One region of the Thalassotalea fonticola genome, then DNA from elsewhere that is predicted to be linked to it. Evidence: predicted binding sites of a transcription regulator. Region 1 holds the regulator's gene; each other region holds the start of a gene.
What was found. The regulator LexA, encoded in region 1, represses DNA repair genes until DNA is damaged. The targets are predictions, from matches to a motif close to TACTGTATNNNNATACAGTA.
Positions count from the first base shown of each region.

Region 2: the regulator LexA is predicted to act here: its motif matches at 1,986-2,005, upstream of RI844_RS08935 (YebG family protein).
Region 3: the regulator LexA is predicted to act here: its motif matches at 2,297-2,316, upstream of recN (DNA repair protein RecN).
Region 4: the regulator LexA is predicted to act here: its motif matches at 1,774-1,793, upstream of RI844_RS01015 (DNA recombination protein RmuC).

Region 1 is NZ_CP136600.1:3,850,106-3,855,160, forward strand. It holds gene ctaD (cytochrome c oxidase subunit I) at 1-711, opposite strand, end outside; gene coxB (cytochrome c oxidase subunit II) at 781-2,322, opposite strand; gene lexA (transcriptional repressor LexA) at 2,701-3,315, opposite strand; gene RI844_RS15705 (hypothetical protein) at 3,897-4,541, opposite strand; gene RI844_RS15710 (TFIIB-type zinc ribbon-containing protein) at 4,659-5,055, opposite strand, start outside.
Region 2 is NZ_CP136600.1:2,181,274-2,186,328, forward strand. It holds gene thrA (bifunctional aspartate kinase/homoserine dehydrogenase I) at 1-518, opposite strand, end outside; gene RI844_RS08930 (M48 family metallopeptidase) at 841-1,497, opposite strand; gene RI844_RS08935 (YebG family protein) at 1,554-1,907, opposite strand; gene RI844_RS08940 (DUF3718 domain-containing protein) at 2,370-2,708, shown strand; gene RI844_RS08945 (SDR family oxidoreductase) at 2,850-3,599, opposite strand; gene RI844_RS08950 (PA3496 family putative envelope integrity protein) at 3,861-4,052, shown strand; gene RI844_RS08955 (amidohydrolase) at 4,162-5,055, shown strand, end outside.
Region 3 is NZ_CP136600.1:4,773,826-4,778,880, forward strand. It holds gene RI844_RS19750 (hypothetical protein) at 1-13, shown strand, start outside; gene RI844_RS19755 (outer membrane protein assembly factor BamE) at 135-476, opposite strand; gene recN (DNA repair protein RecN) at 592-2,256, opposite strand; gene nadK (NAD(+) kinase) at 2,523-3,404, opposite strand; gene grpE (nucleotide exchange factor GrpE) at 3,585-4,205, shown strand; gene RI844_RS20310 (response regulator) at 4,496-4,837, opposite strand; gene RI844_RS19775 (response regulator) at 4,838-5,041, opposite strand.
Region 4 is NZ_CP136600.1:236,158-241,212, forward strand. It holds gene RI844_RS01010 (S9 family peptidase) at 1-1,637, shown strand, start outside; gene RI844_RS01015 (DNA recombination protein RmuC) at 1,824-3,116, shown strand; gene RI844_RS01020 (sodium-dependent transporter) at 3,190-4,527, opposite strand; gene RI844_RS01025 (MBL fold metallo-hydrolase) at 4,710-5,055, shown strand, end outside.

The DNA of each region.
Region 1 (5,055 bases):
GAAGAACCAGAAAATATGCTGGAACATTACCGGGTCACCACCACCGGCAGCATTAAAGAAATCTGTACCAAAGTAGGTGTCGGTTAATACCATAGTTACGGTACCCGCGAGCACCGGCATAACGGCAATTAATAGGTAGGCAGTAATGAAAAAGGTCCACACAAATAATGGCATTTTCATGTAAGTCATACCTGGAGCACGCAAGTTCATAATGGTAACAACAATGTTGATTGCCCCCATAATTGACGAGATCCCCATAATATGAACAGCAAATACGAAGAACGCAGTACTACCATTTGAATACGTTGTCGATAGAGGTGCGTAGAACGTCCAACCAAAGTTAGGTCCGCCACCTTCCATAAACAATGAAGACAATAAAATGCCAAAGGCAAATGGTAATATCCAGAATGACCAGTTATTCAAACGAGGCAGTGCCATATCTGGAGCACCAATCATCATAGGTAACATCCAGTTAGCCAAACCGGTAAAGGCTGGCATGATGGCGCCAAATACCATGATCAAACCATGCACTGTGGTCATTTGGTTAAAAAAGTCTGGTTCTATTATTTGTAGGCCGGGCTGAAATAGCTCGGCCCGTATTACCATGGCCATTGCGCCGCCCGTAAGCAGCATAATGAATGAGAACCATAGATAAAGGGTACCAATATCTTTGTGGTTTGTTGTGTATAACCAGCGCTTAATGCCAGTCATTTTATGATCATGATGATCGTCTTCATGATGATCTAGTGTGTCTGTTGCTGTTGTCATAATCATTCCCCCTTATTTGGCTACATCTTTAGCTTGAACCATATCACCGGTGCTATTGCCCCAGGCGTTACGTTCATAAGTAATTACTGCGGCCATCTCTTGTGGAGATAACTGTGCAGCAAAGCCCATCATGGCAGTACCTGCTTTACCATCGGCTACCATGCTAATGTGTGCATTAACATCGCCAGTGGCAATGGGGCTACCTTTTAAGGCTGGGAATGCTGGTGGCATACCAGCGCCTGAAGCTTGGTGACAAGCGGCACAACTGGTGTTGTATACTGCTTCACCTTTGCTCATCAACTCATCCATAGATAAGTCGTCTAAACTAACTTCTGCTGTCTCAACGGCTACTGCTTCTTCAACCGCTGCAGCAGGTGCCGCGTCAGAAATCGATGCGCCATCATTACCTGAAACTGCAGCCTTAACATCGGCAGGTTGTACTGCTTGGCCTGTGTTGTTATCCCAGGCGTTACGCTCATAAGTTACAACGGCAGCAATTTCTTTAAGTGATAATTGCTTGCCATAACCTTGCATACCTGTACCAGAACGGCCATTGAAAACTACATTAATGTGATCGCCAAGTTTATCTGCACTTGTTGCCATTTCGCTGCCTTTAAGAGCAGGGAATGCAGGAGGTAAACCCATACCTGTAGGTTGGTGACATGCAGCACAGTGCGCGGCATAAGTTTGTTCACCCAGTGTCATTAATTCTTCCATAGGAAGTTTAGCGGTAAGCGATTGTGCTTCTGCTTCCGCGGCTTTAGTCATGGCAATTTTTTGCTCATTAATCCAAAGCTCGTAATCAACTTCCGAGCGAACATCAACAACTATCGGCATGTAACCATGATCTTTACCACAAAGCTCAGCACACTGGCCGCGATAAATACCTGGTTCATTTACAAGTGTCCAAGCTTCATTGATGAAACCTGGGTTAGCATCTTGTTTAACTGCAAATGCTGGTACCCACCACGAATGGATTACATCATCGGAAGTGATCAAGAAACGAACTTTGCGGTTTACTGGGATTACTAATGGCTTATCTACTTCTAAAAGATAATTTTCATTTGACCACTTTTCGCCATTGTCACCTTCACGGTTATCAAATTGTGATTTAGGTGTAGACAAAACACTGTAAAACTCAATATCTTGATCAAAATATTTGTAATGCCATTTCCATTGTGAACCAGTAACCTGAACGGTGATATCAGAATTACTGTTATCTTCCATATTAATTAATGTAGTGGTCGCAGGCCATGCCATACCGATAAGGATTAAAATTGGAATCGCGGTCCAAAGAATTTCTACTTTGGTGCTTTCATGAAATGTGGCAGGTTTTGCCCCTTTGGACTTTCGATGGAATATCATTGACCAGAACATAGCGCCAAAAACAACGACACCAATTACCGTACAAATCCACATTACCAACATATGCAGTTCATAGACATTTTGGCTGACATCTGTCACCCCTTTTGTCATATTCAGTTGCATATCTGCCCAAGCTGAACTGGAAATTAAACTTCCCAACAACAGCCAACCCAGGTTACGTCTCTTCACTCGACATCTCCTCTGCTTTATTAGCCTAGAAAATACAGAAATAAGGACAAGATACATCTTTATTCGATGTCTCTAATTTCCGTAATTTATTTTTATTATTGTGTTACGTAAAAAACCTACATCGATGAATGGGGTAGGGAGTCTACAGTGTAATATTTGTATATTATCCACTCTAGAATTACTTAATTTTTAAACAAGGTCTAGTGCTTTGTTAGAAAAAAGTTAATTTTTTTAATGAGAAATCTGTAGAGCAAATACTACTAAATTTGAATGGGTTAGGCGAAATTAAAGGGGTGCAGGCAAAAGAAAAAGGCTAAATTAAATAAATAATTCAGCCTTTTTGTAGTTCGTTTTTTGTACTGGTAAAGTCGCTATAGACTACATCCAGTCAGCACTACGAATAACACCAACAGCTAGACCTTCAATATTGAAATGTTGGTTGGCTAAATCAACAACGATAGGTGAAAAATCTTCATTTTCAGCATGTAAATAAACCACATTACCGTCACGTTTATAGCGCTTTACGGTGACATCATCTTCAACTCGAGCAACAACAACTTGCCCATTTTGAATATCAGTTGTTTGATGCACCGCTAATAAATCACCGTCTAAAATACCAATATCCTTCATGCTCTCGCCATTTACCCGTAATAGGTAATCAGCGGCAGGATGAAACAGGTTGCCATCTATTTTGTAATGCTCTTCAACATGCTCTTGCGCCAATATTGGTTCACCGGCGGCAACTCGGCCAATTAATGGTAAACCTTCTTCTTCAATATGCTCTTCGGCTAAACGAATGCCACGAGAAGTACCTGGCAACATTTCGATAAAGCCTTTTTTAGCGAGAGCCTTTAAATGCTCTTCAGCCGCATTCGCCGACTTAAAACCAAAGAAGTCAGCAATTTCAGCACGCGTAGGTGGCATTCCGGTATCGGCTATCTTTTCTTTAATGAGATCAAATATTTGTTGCTGTCTATTGGTAAGTGGGCGCATATTATTTTTGAGTAACCTGTTTTTCTGTACAGTACATTGTACTGTCAGTATATACAGCTATAAATTAAACGCAACTTATTATTTTTAAATACTAATTTGTGTGTGTGGTTTCCAGTTCCAATTGATATTTTGTCCAGAGGGGGGAAATTGCATATTTAAGTCAATTCCCAACTATGCAAAGTAGGAATGTTTATAAAGTATTGTTATATTTGACTTTATATGGATGGTCTATGTGAAATAGGAGCTGACAGTAAAAATACTTTATGTTGGGTGAGCTTATAAGCGCGATAACGGTGAGTAGAGTTACATAGCACTAACCAATAGGCATCATTGAGAGGTTTAAAAAAATGAAATGTGAAATTTGGTTCAAGGCCCTTATATGCTCCCATGCAGGCTATTGAGTAAAGCAACCAATGCCCAAGTTTGCACCTCGATCCGTCCCTTCAGTGCCATGAGCCACCATTCGATATTAGAAAAACACTCCGTCATCCCATCATGCTTTTGGATGGGATCTCCTCCAGTTTTAAGGTGACTTCATCCGGCAGGTTTGTGCCATGAACGGAAGTATTGAACGAACCAATTTAGCCATTAATGATTTCGACATATAGGCTTTGTATATCATGTTTATTTAAATCTTTTACTAATTTTTGAGTATATTTTGCGTATATTTCGGAGTCGGGGTTTAAATTCAATATTTTGAATAATGGAATTAGCGCTTTTTTTAAATGAGATAACTTAATTTCTAAAGGTACTTTGTCAGTTCTTCCAAACACATAAAAAACATGCTCATATTTTTTTGAATAATCTATGTACTCAGCACAAATAGAATACCTTTCAGCCTCTATCAAGTATTCATACGTAGGGTCAAAAGTTAGTTGGGCATATTGCTTGTTTGATAAGTGATATTGATAAAAAATGTCTAGGACTTCATTACCTAAACCTAAGTATCTACAAATACTTGCAAAGGTTTTAAACTTTTCCTTTGTGGGATCAGAATTATACTCTTTTAAAGCTATATTTTTTCTTGCTACCAGCTTATCTTTTGCGTCAGGGTATACCTTAGCAAGCTCACCCCATGTAGATAAACCAAATGATAATCTAACTCCCGCCCATTCACTACTCTCAGAGGTATTGTCAAAGAAGTATACAAACTTATCTAATGCTGATTGATATTTTTCACTGTAAAAATCACTTACGCCATCGGTTAAAACACTCTTTAAATCCATGTAGCAGCTTCCTATAAAAGTAAAAGCCTGTACAAGAAGAACAGGCTAAAATGATAGCTTCAATATTAAATTAAAACACAATACTGAATGGCGGGTTATCGCTCAAAGCCGACTATTCTAATAATCATCAATAATATAAGTAGCCATCTCAAAAACTGATGCTAACCGATTTTCACCATTTCGCATAATTCTATGAAGAGGAGCGTCAATATTGGGTATATAGATATCGTTCTTCATTTCAATTCTAAGTAAAGCTCGTTCACGTTCCGTTAAATGATTTTCATGAAGTTTTTCTAATTCAGCGGTATCTAACCAAATACCAGCACAACCAGGACACTCATCTATTTCTAAGACTTTTAATGGACTAAAATACCGTCTCATCATTACTGTATTTTCACACTTAGGGCATTTAATCCTCTCTTTTTCGTTCAGAGAAGTGTTTTTGAATTGTCTTAGATGTTTTACTAATGCGGAACCACGAACACTTTTAGGGTCTTTAAATTTATCCAATTCA
Region 2 (5,055 bases), 1.7 Mb from region 1:
AGTTGTCTGGATAAAACTAAATCGGCTACTGCGTTTAATGATGATTCATTGGTTTTCAAAAATTGCTCTGGTTCTAGCACTGTCAGAGTTTGTTCATCTGTAGTAAGCAGCGCTTCAAGAATTGCAACACTTAGCCTTTCACCAAGGCTTATTACACAAGCGCGGATATGGTCAGGGCAATAGCTTAACATGGCAGCCCCTTCTAGCCAGCGTTTCAGTTGATGTGTCCATCTGAGTAGGGCTTGTTCGGCATGTTGACGATTAAAATTAACGTCAGATTGAGCTAAACCATCAAAGATATTTTCTACCGCTTGATGTAAATGCGCAAGACTTTGTTCTAATTCTTCACCTTCATTAAGGTTTTCGGTAAGAGCAACCAAGTGATTGGTAATTCCTTGTGGTGCCGAAACCACTACAGATACCGGTGACTGTAGGCTTTTATCTTTGATAATGTCACATACCGCGATGAAACGATCAGCATTCGCTAATGATGAACCACCAAATTTAAGTACTCTCATTTTACTTACTTCCTTAAAAATTTAAAACAAATTGGTATTTTATTGCTCTTAAAACAAATAAGCCCGTGAACTTTGCAGGTCACGGGCTTCGAAAATTTTCTATTTTACACGCTAGCCAATGACCCCCATTCGAATTCGAATGGTGGTGGTTAGAATAATGATTGTGCGCATAAATATGTTCATGCCCTTACTCTGCCTCAGCCTACAAAAACTGTCAACCGCTATATGAATGTAATTGTGCATAAAACATTACTAAGTAATCAATATTTTAGAATAAGTTATAACGATAGCGTAATTTTTACTAATATTTGTACTATTTTAGCTAATTTTGCCAATAAAGGTTATTTTGATGCTGCTTAAGCCAAGCTTTCGCTTGTTTGAAATTTGGATAAAATTGAGCAACAAGTTGCCAATATCGGGTTGAATGGTTTAGATGGATTGTATGGCAAAGCTCATGAATAATAACATAATCAATAACTTCAATAGGTGCCATTATTAACAGCCAATTAAGATTGATTCGCTGTTTTGCATCACAGCTGCCCCAACGGCTTTTGTAATAACGTATCTTTAATGATGTAGCGGTAAGCTCAGTTTGGTTACATTGAACTTCAAACCTGTGATTTAGTATCTGTTGCGCTTGCTTAATATACCAGCTGTGTAGGGACGCTTTAACCTGCTTACTCAGTTGTACAGCACTTAGGTTTAATGTTTTTACACTTATAATGATATTCTCATCGACAATTGCAACGCCAACGGGGTGAGCCGAGGTAAGTACCAGAGTATAGCGTTTGCCTTGATAATAAAAACACTCGCCAGCTTGATACTCTCGCGTTTGTTGATTTTCTAGATGAGTGAGCTGCTGTGCTATTTTAAGTTGTAACCATTGGGACTTTTCTTGAACTAAATCAGCTATATAGTGTTTATCGAGCTGCAAAGGGGCAAGTACCCTAACCTTCCCTGCTTTAACTTGTAAACTCACAGTTTTTCGCTTGCCGCTGCGAACAAGCTGATAATCAGGTAGAGACAAAAATAAACCTACCCTTTTGCTGCGCTACTGGATTTGCTGCTTTTTGCCTTAGCTTTTGCTTTGGCTGGTTTTGCAGAAGGGCTCTCAATAACAGCTTCAACTGGGGCTGCAGGCGCAATAGGTTTTGGTTTTGGCTTTTTAGCTTGCAGCGCTACCAACACATCTTCACGATGTTTAGCGATAAAGATACTAATTTCTTCTACAGATTTTTCATCAAGTTCTAATGATGATTGATCAAACAAATCGGACAGATTATCTGCCATATCGAGCATTTTGTCATACTCATCTGCAGCTTTCTTATCCATAAATGTTTCAACCTCCACCCCGTTGCGAATGACTACAAAACGACTTTCTACTGCCATTGTGATCCCTTTTATTTGTTGGCTAATATTAACTAGATTAGCATTTTATCATGCTATACCCAGTAGAAAAACATAAACTAATGGGTATTTATCCAGTACTTTATCAGCTAAATTAAATCATTAGCAAGAAAAACTTAAAAATAATAAAAATTTCACCGCATTAAACCTACCACTCAACGTGCAATAAAATTTAATTTTAGTGAATATTTATGCATGAATGTAAATGAATATTTCAAGATTCATATCCTAAAATGCTAGATATACAGTTAAGAGTACTGAATTCATTATAATTTTTTACTTTTTAATTAAATAAGACTGAATAAACCAGTTACACCTAGCAATTTTTCATTAACAACTTTTACTGAAAAATAGGCAACTATTAAAGGGCAGCAAGCAATTAACAACATAAACATTTTAACCAGAACATTAAATAACTAAATAGTCATCAGTCGGAGCAACATCATGAAAACTTTAACTACAGTAGCATTAGCAGGTTTAACATCAGTAACTTTATTAACCGCATTTAATACCAGTGCAGCACCGATGAATCCTTATATGGAATCGGCACTCATTAGTGTTTGTAAGTCGGCACAAAGTGATAATCTATTGCACATGCGTAAAACTATTAAAAGTCATCGTTTAAGTGAAAAAACTGTTGCCCTAAAAGTTGTATGTAATGGTGAAGACATTATCAGTTTTGCTGAAAATAGTGGCGCTAATCGAACAGCGAATCATTTAGAAAAACGTCTTGGTGACAGCTCTATTGTCGATATTGCCCAAGTATATGCAGTTAATTTCTAATTCATTGTTAACTTACAGATTAAAACTTTAAACAGTCAGTACCTTCCCCTTAGGGTGCTGGCTGTTTCACTCTAATTCAGCACATAGCTCAACACTCAAAACCTATTTTGAACCTACACCTTGAATGATAACGGGTATAACTCAGCTAAACTTACGCATTATTGATAATGGTAGTATCGGTAATACATAACGCATGATCGACCAAGGAAAAGTTGGTACGAATGCTACGTTTACTTCTTTTTCAATTGCTTTAACTATCGCTTTACAACCGGTATCAGCATCAACACTAAATGGCTGTTTTTTTGTAGCATGAGATATTTCAGTGCGAATATACCCAGGGTGAATGGTGGTGACTTTAATAGGCGTTTTAAGAAGATCGATTCGTATCCCCTCAGTAAGAGACGCTAATCCAGCTTTTGTTGCGGCATAAACATTAAAAGCGCCTCTAAAACCTTTTTGTGAACTCACTGAAGATATAGTCACCAAATGACCAGAGTTCTGCTCTCTAAATATTTCTAATGCGGCTTCACATTGCGCTAACGCTGCAACAAAATTAGTCATTGCTGTTTCTTTGTTTGCGGCAAAATAGCCAGTACCTAGAGAAGCCCCTTTGCCAATTCCTGCATTAACGATCACTCGATCAATGTCTTTGAATTGTTCTTTAGCTGCTTGGAAAACCTTAAAGACTTTCTTATGATCAGTTACATCAAGCTCAACTATAGAAATTTGAATCGCAGAATTAATTTGTTCTAATTCAATTTTTAGTTGCTCAAGGCTTTCAATACGTCTGGCACACAAAATTAAGTTCCTACCTAATTTGGCAAAGTGTTTTGCCATTGTATACCCTAAACCTGAACTTGCTCCGGTAATAATAATATTTTGTCTGTTCATTTTTTGTTCTTACTTTTAGATGTTCACAATTATTTATATCATATTCATTTTTTGACTGTCTATAGGCAAAAATCTACAAAAGTAAAATACTACAATAACTTACAGAGCACTTACAGTGCAGGCGTTCGAGCAATTTATCAACAGATGAGTTTTTTTATAAAAATTTTGTTTGACGAATGAGATAATTTTGCCTATTTTTCAAAATAGATGAAGACGTTGCATTAAATTACCCGAAAAAACTCTACTAATTAGGAACCAATAATGTCTAGAAGTAAAATTATTGAAGATGCCGAAGCCAATATCGGCGAAGATGAATATCAAGAAAATATTTCATCCAACGCAGATAAAGACTTAGGTAAAGCTGATAACGCAGTTACTCGCAAACGCATTGATGAATTACTTGAAAAAAAACGTTTAAAAGAATTGCTTGATGAAGATGAGTGGGAGCTATAAGCTCCTGCTAGATCCTGAAGTTACATTTTTGCTATCCCTTAAAAAACCTTTTCAACCCTAACAATTTACCCTACTCTGATAATTACTTATAACAACAACAGTGATGATCATGATAAAAACACTTTTACTACCTTTAGCAATTACCGCGAATGTTGCCTTTGCCGCCCCAATCGACACTTGGGTGGATAGCGTTGAAAAAGACGTGATCGAGTGGCGCAGACACTTTCATCAGCACCCTGAACTTTCAAACCGAGAATTCAACACTGCTAAAACTATAGCAACAGAGCTCAATAAATTAGGGCTAGATGTGCAAACAGGTGTTGCTCATACTGGTGTTGTAGCTATTTTAGATAGTGGTAAGTCAGGTCCCGTGGTCGCCTTACGTGCTGATATAGACGGTTTACCTGTTACCGAAACATCAAACCTGCCTTTTGCATCTAAAGTGACAACTGACTATAACGGAGCCGAAACTGGTGTTATGCATGCATGTGGACATGATACTCATATAGCTATGTTATTGGGTACGGCTAAAGTGTTAGCTGCAAATGTGGATAAGTTAACTGGAAAGGTTAAGTTTATTTTTCAACCGGCTGAAGAAGGTGCACCAGTTGGCGAAGAAGGTGGCGCAGAATTAATGGTTAAAGAAGGGGTACTGAGATCACCTGATGTTGATGTGATTTTTGGTTTGCACATATGGTCGAATTTGGCTGTAGGAACAATTGATTACCGTGAAGGCGGAACATTAGCCGCGGTAGACACGTTTAAAATACTAGTGCGAGGCAAACAAGCACATGGTGCATACCCATGGAAAAGTGTCGATCCAATAGTTACTTCTGCGCAAATCATTATGGGCTTGCAAACCATAGTATCGCGCGAACTTGAGCTAATTGAAGATGCTGGAGTTGTTACTGTTGGCAGCATTCATGGCGGTGTGCGCAGTAATATTATTCCTAATGAAGTAGAGATTATTGGTACCTTGCGCTCGTTAAACCCTGAAATGCGC
Region 3 (5,055 bases), 920 kb from region 1:
CTATCAGTTCTAATCGACCGTGCTACGCAGGGGGATAGGCCACTTCGTGACAATTTAACCTTGAAATAAAATAAAGGCCTGTATTTAATAATACAGGCCTTTTATATGTAATTTGTTCAAAACAAAACTAGAAACTATTGACCCATAGGTACGTTAAAGTTTTCACCTATTTCAAAATCACCTTCAGCCTTAGTGAGTAAGTCACCATCAAAGCTTAATACCAGTTTTTTACGTTTATTAAAGGCTTCGTCTTTGCCTGATAGAAACTCATAAACATAATACCAAGTGTCACTATTAAAACTGTCTTTTATTACCGGGTTACCAAGTACGTATTTTACTTGTTCTTTGGTCATGCCTACTTGTAATTTGTCAATTTGTTTTTGTTCTAAGTAATTACCTTGAGCCACGTCTATTTTGTATACACAGCCCGAAACTAAGCATAATGCTAAGCTTAAAATTATTGCGCGAGATAACATCTATTATTTATTCCTATCTTTCCTGAGCAAGGATAATAACCAAGGCAGTTAAGAGATTAAAGGTTTTTGTCATTTATTTGCAAAAATTATTATTATTGCTGTTTATATTGAGTAACTATCCTGCTAAAAGTTCCTTAGCATTAGCCAAACTGGTTTTTGTTATTTCATCCCCTGCTAATAATCGGGCAATCTCATTCTCTCTTGCATCAAGGGTTAGCTCTGTAACGCTGGTTTGAGTATTTTTACCGTCGGTAAGTTTTGCAACGAACATCTGCTGATGGCCTTTACTCGCCACTTGCGGCAGGTGGGTAACGCAAATAACTTGCGTAGATTCACCAAGTTTATTCAACTGCTGGCCTACTTTGGCCGCCGTTGGACCACTAATACCAACATCAACTTCATCAAAAATAAGAGTAGGGGTAACAACCTTTTCAGCAAGAATCACCTGAATAGCAAGACTGATCCTTGATAACTCTCCACCAGAGGCTACTTTAGCTAAAGGTTCTACCGGTTGTCCTGGATTCATACTTACCAAAAATTCAATATCATCACTGCCATGTGCGGTTGGCTCTAATATGTCTTTTTCAGTCACGTCGAGTTTAAATATTGCATCAGGCATATTCAATTGTCGAATTGACTTAGTGATTGCTTTTTCGAGCTTAGTTGCGGCTTTAATTCTGCTTGTTCTCAGCTTGCAGGCAAGCTCTTTGTATGCAACTAAACAATTCTCCATTTCATCATGAATGTGCTCTAATCGTGAATCATCTGATGCTATTGCATTGAGCTCCTTGCAAATGTTTTGATGAAAATCAACTAGATTTTCAGGTGCAACTTTGTGCTTCCTGGCCAAATCAATTGCAGTTGAATAGCGCTCTTCGATTAGAGCAAATGTTTGTGGGTCTAAATCAATACTTTGTTGGTAGTCAACCAGATCGTGACTGGCTTCTTCAAATTGAATTCTTGCCTCATTTACTAATGTCGCTATTGATTTAACGCTTGAATCAAGTTCTGCAAGTTGATTTAAGTGTTCGGTTGCTTTTTGTAATTTATCTAGAAGATTGAATTGCTCATCAGCAGATATTTCTTGTACGCATTGCTCAGATAACAAGAGTAATTGTTGGGCGTTACTATTACGCTTAAAGTCTGCTTCTAGCTGAGTGAATTCATGTTCTTGTAGAGCAAACTCATCTAGCTCTTTGACTTGATACTGCAACAATTGTTGCTGAGCAAGACGCTGCTGTTTATTTTGCTGCAGAATTTGTAGCTCACTTTTTAGCGAGTGCCACTGATTTTGGTAAAACTTAAGATCAGTTAACAGCTCTTGATGGTTGGCATAATCATCTAATAGTCGACGTTGCTCCAGGTTTTTCATTATTAACTGATGATCGTGTTGGCCATGAATGTTTAAAAGATATTGACCAAGATCTTTCAATTGCGCTAAAGGGACAGGACTGCCATTAATGTATGCTTTTGAACGGCCTTCTGCGCTTATAACTCGTCTGACAATACATTCATTATCTTGTTGTAGATCATGGGCAGACAGCCACTTTGATGCTTTTGGAATATCGGCGATCTCAAAAGTCGCGGTGAGTTCAGCTTTATTGCTGCCAGGTCTAACCGTATTCGCTAATGCTCTACTACCTAAACATAACCCTAATGCATCGATGGCAATTGATTTACCTGCACCGGTTTCGCCGGTTATTGTAGTCATGCCTTTTTGCCAATCTATTTCTACAAAGCTGACAATGGCGAAGTTTTTTATGGCTAAATTTAATAACATAGTTGCACTCAATTAGTTATTACCAAGAGGTAAAAATAAACACTGTTAATATATACAGTAAAATTAACAGTGTTTATTTTTGAATGCAAGTTTATTTTACCTTCAGGGATGAAGGTATGCCGAACTACCAAGGACGGTATAAGTTCGGCGAGCTCTCAGGGATGAAGGTATGCCGAACTACCAAGGACGGTATAAGTTCGGCGAGCTCTCAGGGATGAAGGTATGCCAATCGGCTTATTATAGATTTCGGTGAATTGTATTTGTCGTTAATAAACTTTATTACCCCAACTCAATTTTGTTCTTAATACATTGAAGTAGTCATGATCTAGTGGGTGAACCAAACGGAGTGTGTATTTACATTTTTTGATTCGTATTTCGTCGCCTGGCATAACGGCTAAAATCACATGACCATCACAACTTACTTGTAATTCTTCATGATTATTTGTGGCTACAACCAGTTTTATTTCACTGTCGCCATCGACCACAATTGGACGAGAGCTTAGCGTATGCGGAAACATTGGCACTAACGAAAGGGCATTTAAGTTTGGTGTCATAATAGGACCACCGGCCGACATAGAATAAGCTGTTGACCCTGTTGGCGTAGACACAATAATTCCGTCAGAGCGCTGTGAAAACATGAATACATCATCTAAATAAACCGCAAACTCCATCATACTGGCAACTTTACCTGGATGAAGTACAGCTTCATTCATAGCACTATTAGAGCTTTTTAGCTGACCATGGCGATAGACTTCTGCTTGAATTAAAAATCGTTGTTCTGTTTTTGAGTGACCATCTAAAATAGCTTCAAGAGGCTCAATCAAGTTATCAGGCGATAAATCTGTTAAAAAACCTAAGTTGCCGCGGTTAACACCAAGCACAGCAATGTCATAACTTGATAAAACTCGGGCAGCACCTAGCATATAGCCATCGCCACCGACAACAATTGCCAAATCAGCCTGCTTGCCAATTTCAACAATATCAAAGGTATGAATGTCTTCTTTATTTAGTTTGTTGGCCACGGCTGTTTCTATCATGACTTGGTAGTTATTACCTTCCAAATAATGATGAAGCGCTGCAATAGTTGCTAAGGCTCCTTCATGCTCGGGTTTACCGATAAGGCCTATTGTTTTATACATTTTAGTCATTTAAATCGTGCTAATTTATTGTTTATTATGGCAGTTTTACCGACATTTTTCCTATTGTAAAGAGCACATATGCTAAATAGTTAAAAAATCTCCTTGAAACCTTTAATAAAGCCCCCATAATTATCACAATTATGAATTAAAAAGTCCGGTTTAGGACGAAATGATATTGTGGAGTTATCGATGACTACTGAGTCAACAAATACTGATAAAGATGTTTCAGCAAGTGAAGCTGAATTGAATGCAACTGAAGAGCAAACGGTTGAACAAAGTGATATAGAGCAAACTGAAACGGTTGAAGACGAAGTGGTTGTAGAATTAACTGCAGAGCAACAAAAAATTGCTGAACTTGAACAAGCGTTAGCAGCTGCACAAATGACTGTTGCTGATCAAAAAGACTCTGTTATTCGAGCTAAAGCTGAAGTAGACAACATTCGTCGTCGCAGTGCGCAAGAAGTGGATAAAGCGAAAAAATTTGCTTTGGAAAAGTTTGCCGGTGAAATGCTAAACGTAGTTGATAACCTTGAACGTGGTTTAGCAACAATTGATGCTGAAGCAGAAGAGCAAAAATCTGTATTTGAAGGGGTAAATTTAACCCTGCAAGGTTTGTCCTCAGGCCTCGAAAAGTTTGGTGTTAAATCGGTCGATCCAAAAGATCAACCTTTTAACCCTGAATTACATCAAGCCATGTCGATGCAAGAAGTTGAAGGTGTTCAGCCAAATACTGTTATTGCAGTAATGCAAAAAGGCTATGAACTGAACGGCCGTCTTATTCGTCCTGCGATGGTTATGGTTTCAAAATAAACCTAATACCAATCTGCATAAATATATGGTCAACTCAGTGATTATCAAACGCTCGAGAGTAATCAAAATTTGAAGTAAATAGTTATTCTATATTCTTGAAGTTTTGGGCCGTTATCGTGGGTTTGATAAGCATCCAAAGGGCGATTGTTCTTTATGTAGAATGGTATAACACTGAATTCACCATAAAAGAGCAAGCTAGTCTTGCTCTTTTTTTTACTTCAAGGAAGAAGGAATGCAAACTGCCATGGACCGCTCAAACGCGTCCATGCGAACACGGCATTCAATACATCCTATATCTCATGGCAATAAGTTTGTAACTCATTAGATTGATTGATCAAAAAGTCTATTTGTTGTTGTAAAACTCTGCTTTGTAAAATTAATTGGCTATGTGTTTTTACTCTAGCTAATAATATTTTGGGGATGATAGGCTTAGTTATGTAATCTACCGCTCCGATCTCTAGCCCTCTAACGACGTCCTTTACACTTGCTAACGCGGTAGTAAAAATTACTCTTATATTTTGAGTCAGTGGATTTGATTTTAGTTGTTTACAAAATGTTAAACCATCAATTTCGGGCATCATTATATCGAGCAAAATTATATCGGGTGGATTATTTGAAAGGCAAATTTTCATCTAAGAATTAGCATTGTTAGCTGCCTTCACCTTAAATTTACCTTTAAGTGTACCAGTAACGATTTCAATATTTGAGGGTATATCATCAGCAATAAGTATTTGTATATCTTCAAGCCTGGCTACGTTTTTAAAATGATGGTTTATTGCAGACTTTGCTAGTTGCTGTTTATGGTTTCTTACTGGAAATTCAATGGCATTTATCAATCTTTCTTCAATGA
Region 4 (5,055 bases), 1.3 Mb from region 1:
CAAGTGATGAATCGCAAGTTGCCTTAGCTTTTACCGTATTGCCAGGTTGTAAAACATTTAAATGTTCAGTAGATGCCTTTGCCGCACAAGCTGCTAAAAAACACAATACCCGCGCTTATGATCAGCTGATGGTTCGTCATTGGGATGCTTGGCTAGACCAATTTAACAGTCACGTATTTGTTGCCGGTATACAAAAAGGTAAAGTAACCACTGAAGCTGTAGATCTTATGGCTGATTGGAATACTGATTTCTCTGGAATGAGCGAAGTTTCATTTAACCCTAATGGCAAAAGTTTAGCGTTTTCGGCAAAAGTGCCAGGCGTTGACCATGCTTGGACTACGAACTGGGATATTTTTGAAGTAAACCTGGAATCAAAAGAAGTTACCAACTTAACCGTTGCTAATAAAGCTTGGGACGCGATGCCTGTTTATTCTGCCGATGGTCGTTACTTAGCTTACAAAGCAATGAAAACCCCAGTATATGAGTCTGATAAGTTTAGCCTGCAAGTTAAAGACTTACGTACTAAAGAAGTAAAAGACGTAGCACCTTTATGGGATCGCTCTATTGCTAGTTTTCAGTTTGGTAGTGATAATCGCAGCGTGATTGCGATTGCCCAAGATGTTGGCCAAAAATCTATTTTTGAAATAGATCTACAATTTGGCGATGTAACACCAATTTATAATCAAGGTTATGCGGGCAACGTTTCAATTGCTGGCGATGCTTTATACTTTACTCGTCATAATATTGGTAACCCGAGCGACATATTTACCATTAATAAAGATGGTTATGGCTTTAAACAGCTAACGCATGTAAATAAGGCTAAATTAGCTAACATTGCACTAGGTGATTTTGAGCAGTTTAAATTTAAAGGCTGGAACAACGAAGATGTTCACGGTTATATTGTTAAACCTGCAAACTTTAAAGACGGTGAAAAATATCCTATAGCATTTTTAGTACATGGCGGCCCACAAGGCAGCTTTGGCAACATGTTCCATTATCGCTGGAATGCACAACTTTGGGCGGCTCAAGGTTATGGTGTTGTCATGGTAGATTTCCATGGCTCTACCGGCTATGGTCAAGCGTTTACCGATTCAATTTCGCATGATTGGGGTGGCAAGCCACTTGAAGATTTGCAAAAGGGTATGGATTACATTACTGAGCAAAATGCTTGGTTAGATCGTGAAAATGCTTGTGCGCTAGGTGCTTCATACGGTGGCTACATGATGAACTGGATCATGGGTAATTGGTCTGATGGTTTCAAATGTATTGTTAACCATGCTGGCTTATTCGACATGAAAAGCTTCTACAATGTAACCGAAGAGCTATGGTTCCCTGAACATGATTTTGGTGGTCCGTACTGGGAGAAGGAAGAAGAGTACAGCAAGTTCGATCCATCACGTTTTGTCGATAACTGGAAAACACCTATGCTCGTTATTCAAGGTGAGCTTGATTACCGTGTACCATATGGGCAGAGTTTAGGAGCATTCACTACGTTACAACGTAAAGGTATTGATTCGCGTTTAGTGATGTTCCCTGATGAAGATCATCATATTCGTGATCCTGATAATTTAAAAGAATGGTATCGTGAAATTTTTGTTTGGATGGAAAAGTACATTAAACCAGCAAATGAAAAATAATAATTAAACAATACACAGTTGCTTAAACTATAGGATCCTAGCATTTCAAATGCTGGGATTTTTTTTAATCTTAACAATACTATACAAAGCTCTATAGCTTGTTTACTTGACCCCGACATAAACATAAGGTTAAATGAACTGTAAAAAGATACAGTGTTTTGTATCTTGTTAATATTAAGAGCCAACATGCTAGAAATTCCGTACTTTACCTATATTGCACTTTCCTTATTAATTTTACTCATTGTTATCTGTTTCATTTTACTGAGCAAAATATCCAGTTTATCGTCTTTGTTACATGTACAAAGCAAAGAAACATCAGTAGTACAGGACCGCCTTAAGCAGTGGCAAGAGCAGCAACAGTTAATGTTTGCTCAGCAACAAAAATTACGCAGTAATTTAGAAAGCTCCAGTGCTGAGCTGCAATTGAAATTAATGCAGCAATTAAATGAGCATAAAGAGCAATTTAATAAAAACCAAATGTTCGCCATTAATCAACTTATTGCCCATTTAAGTAAAACCACCAAGGAAAGCAGGGAAGAACTGGCTAAGTCGTTAGCGAATAATTCTGAAGTTATGGCTAAACGTATGACTGAGCTTACGCAAAGCACAGATAAACGCTTACAAGATATTTCTGCAGGCGTTGAGAAACGCTTAACTGACGGCTTTGATAAAACCACGAAAACCTTTAATGATATTCTTAAGCGTTTAGCGCTCATAGACGATGCACAAAAGAAAATAACTGAGCTTTCGACTAATGTGGTTAGTTTGCAAGAAGTATTGGCTGATAAACGATCACGTGGCGCATTTGGTGAAGTACAGCTTAATGCACTTATTCGTAATGTATTGCCTGAGAAACACTTTGCAATTCAACATACCTTATCAAATGGAAAAATCGCAGATTGCATCTTATTTTTACCTAAACCAACCGGCAATGTCGTTATCGATTCAAAGTTTCCGTTAGAAAGCTACAAGAAAATGACTGATAATGAATTGGCAGAAAGCGATAGAAAGTTAGCTGAACGACAATTTAAAGTAGATATTAAAAAGCACATCAATGATATTAGCGACAAATACTTAATTGATAATGAAACGGCTGATGGCGCGGTAATGTTTATTCCCGCGGAAGCGATATTTGCTGAGATCCATGCTCATTATCCAGAGCTTGTTGAAGAGGCGCATAAAAAACGTGTTTGGTTATCATCACCAACTACCCTTATGGCTATATTAACGACTGCGCGTTCTGTTTTAAAAGATGAAGCTACTCGTAAACAAATTCACTTAATACAAGAGCATCTATCGCACTTAGGTGCTGATTTTGGGCGCTTTAGAACGCGTTTTGATAATCTGGCAAAGCATATTGATCAAGCGGCGAGTGACGTAAAACTTATCCATACCTCCGCCAACAAAATATCGGGTCGATTTGAAAAAATAGAACAAGTTGATTTAAAAGACGAAGAAGTAGAAAAAATTACTGAATAAAGTCAGAATCAAAAAATTAGGGTCAGAGTCAAGTTAATTTATAATAACTTGACTCTGACCCTGGTTTTTATTGTTACAGGGCCATCAACACATTAATAAAGACTATTGAAAGTAAAATAGGGCAAACATAGCGTAAATAGTTCCCCCATAGTTTTAATGCCGGTTTGCTAGCGAGCAAAGCGTGATCCGTTAGCTGGTTACCACGTTTCCAAATCCAACCAACAACAATAAAATAAAATAAGCCCATAATAGGCAGCTGAAATGAATTTACCCAAGTGATCACCAAGCCAAATAACACATCAAAATTATAAACGATGCTCATACAGGCCACTAAAACAATAAGCGATACTATGATAGTGGACTTAGTTCTTGAATACTTTTTATCTTCGACTAAATAAGCAACCGGTACTTCTGTGGATGAAATTGTTGAAGTTAACGCTGCCATAGACATCAATGAGAAAAAGACCAAGGCTACATAAACACCAATGTCGCCCATAGAATCAAACAAGGTTGGTAATATTGAGAATATTAACTGCGGGCCGCCAATGAGCTTGCCATCGCTGAATACTTCTAAGCCCAAGTGTTGGGCGACAAATAATGTTGGAATTATCAGTAAACCTGCTAAAAATGCAATTAAGGTATCAAGTGCACCTATAGATAAAACTAGTTGGCCCATGTTGGCATTCTTTTTCATGTAAGAGCCGTAAACCATCATGCCACCAACACCAATTGATAATGAAAAGAAGGCTTGTCCCATTGCTGAAATAATTAACATAGGATCTTGCAACTGGCTAAAATCAGGTTGCAAATACATAGCAACCCCTTCACTCGCGCCAGGTTGTTGTAAAATATAAATAATTAAACCAATGAGTAGTACAAACAAAATTGGCATTAAACGGCTGGACCAACGTTCTATTCCTTTATGTACACCTTGATTAATGATCAATGCACCTAAAATTATGAAGATTGGGGTAAAAGCTAAATTACGAGCATGACTCGATTCACCAAGCCAATTAGCAGCACTAGGAGAACCAATAAGCTCCATTAGGGGAGATAGCGCATGAGCTAGCATCCAACCGGCAACTATGGTGTAAAAGCTGAGCATTAAAATTGCGCCTAATAAGCCAAACAATCCCGCATATTTACCCATATTTCGAGACACGTTTTGACAAGCATCTTGTAATGCGCCTACAGGGTTTTTCTGTGCTTGATTACCAATATACATTTCAGCGTATAAAGCAGGTAAGGCGAGTAATACGGTTACAATTAAGTAAACAAAAACAAAGGCGCCGCCGCCATTGTTTGCTGCTTGTGTTGGAAAGCCCCAAATATTTCCTAGGCCTATGGCTGCCCCTGCTGCAGCTAAAATAAACCCAATTCTTGATTGGAAGGAGTCTCTTGTTGCGCTCATAAAGTACTTTTTAATTATTATTGTTCTATATAAGCCGAGCTTACCTAGCTTTTAAAAGGTTTGGCAAGTTAAATTGTGAAATTTCAGCGAATAAACTTAAGGCAAATTTAGATTGCACTGGAAAGTGTCGATAACACTGCTTATCATAGTCACATTAGTTAATTTTAGAATTTTTAGTTATGTTGCAATTTAAAATAATCCCCGTGACCCAATTTCAGCAAAACGCAACCTTAATCTGGTGTGACCAAACCATGGAAGGGGCGCTTATTGACCCCGGTGGAGAAAGCGATAGACTTCTAGCTGAAGTAGAACGTGTGGGAGTAACGCTATCAAAATTGCTATTAACTCATGCACATGTTGACCACGCAGGTGGTACACAAGATATTGCCGACAAGCTCGATTTACCAATAGAGGGGCCTCATCAAGCTGATCAGTTTTGGATTGATATTTTTCCTCAGCAAATTCAACAATTTGGTTTTCCTGAAGCGAGAGTATTTAAAACAAATCGATGGTTAGAGCAGGGCGATA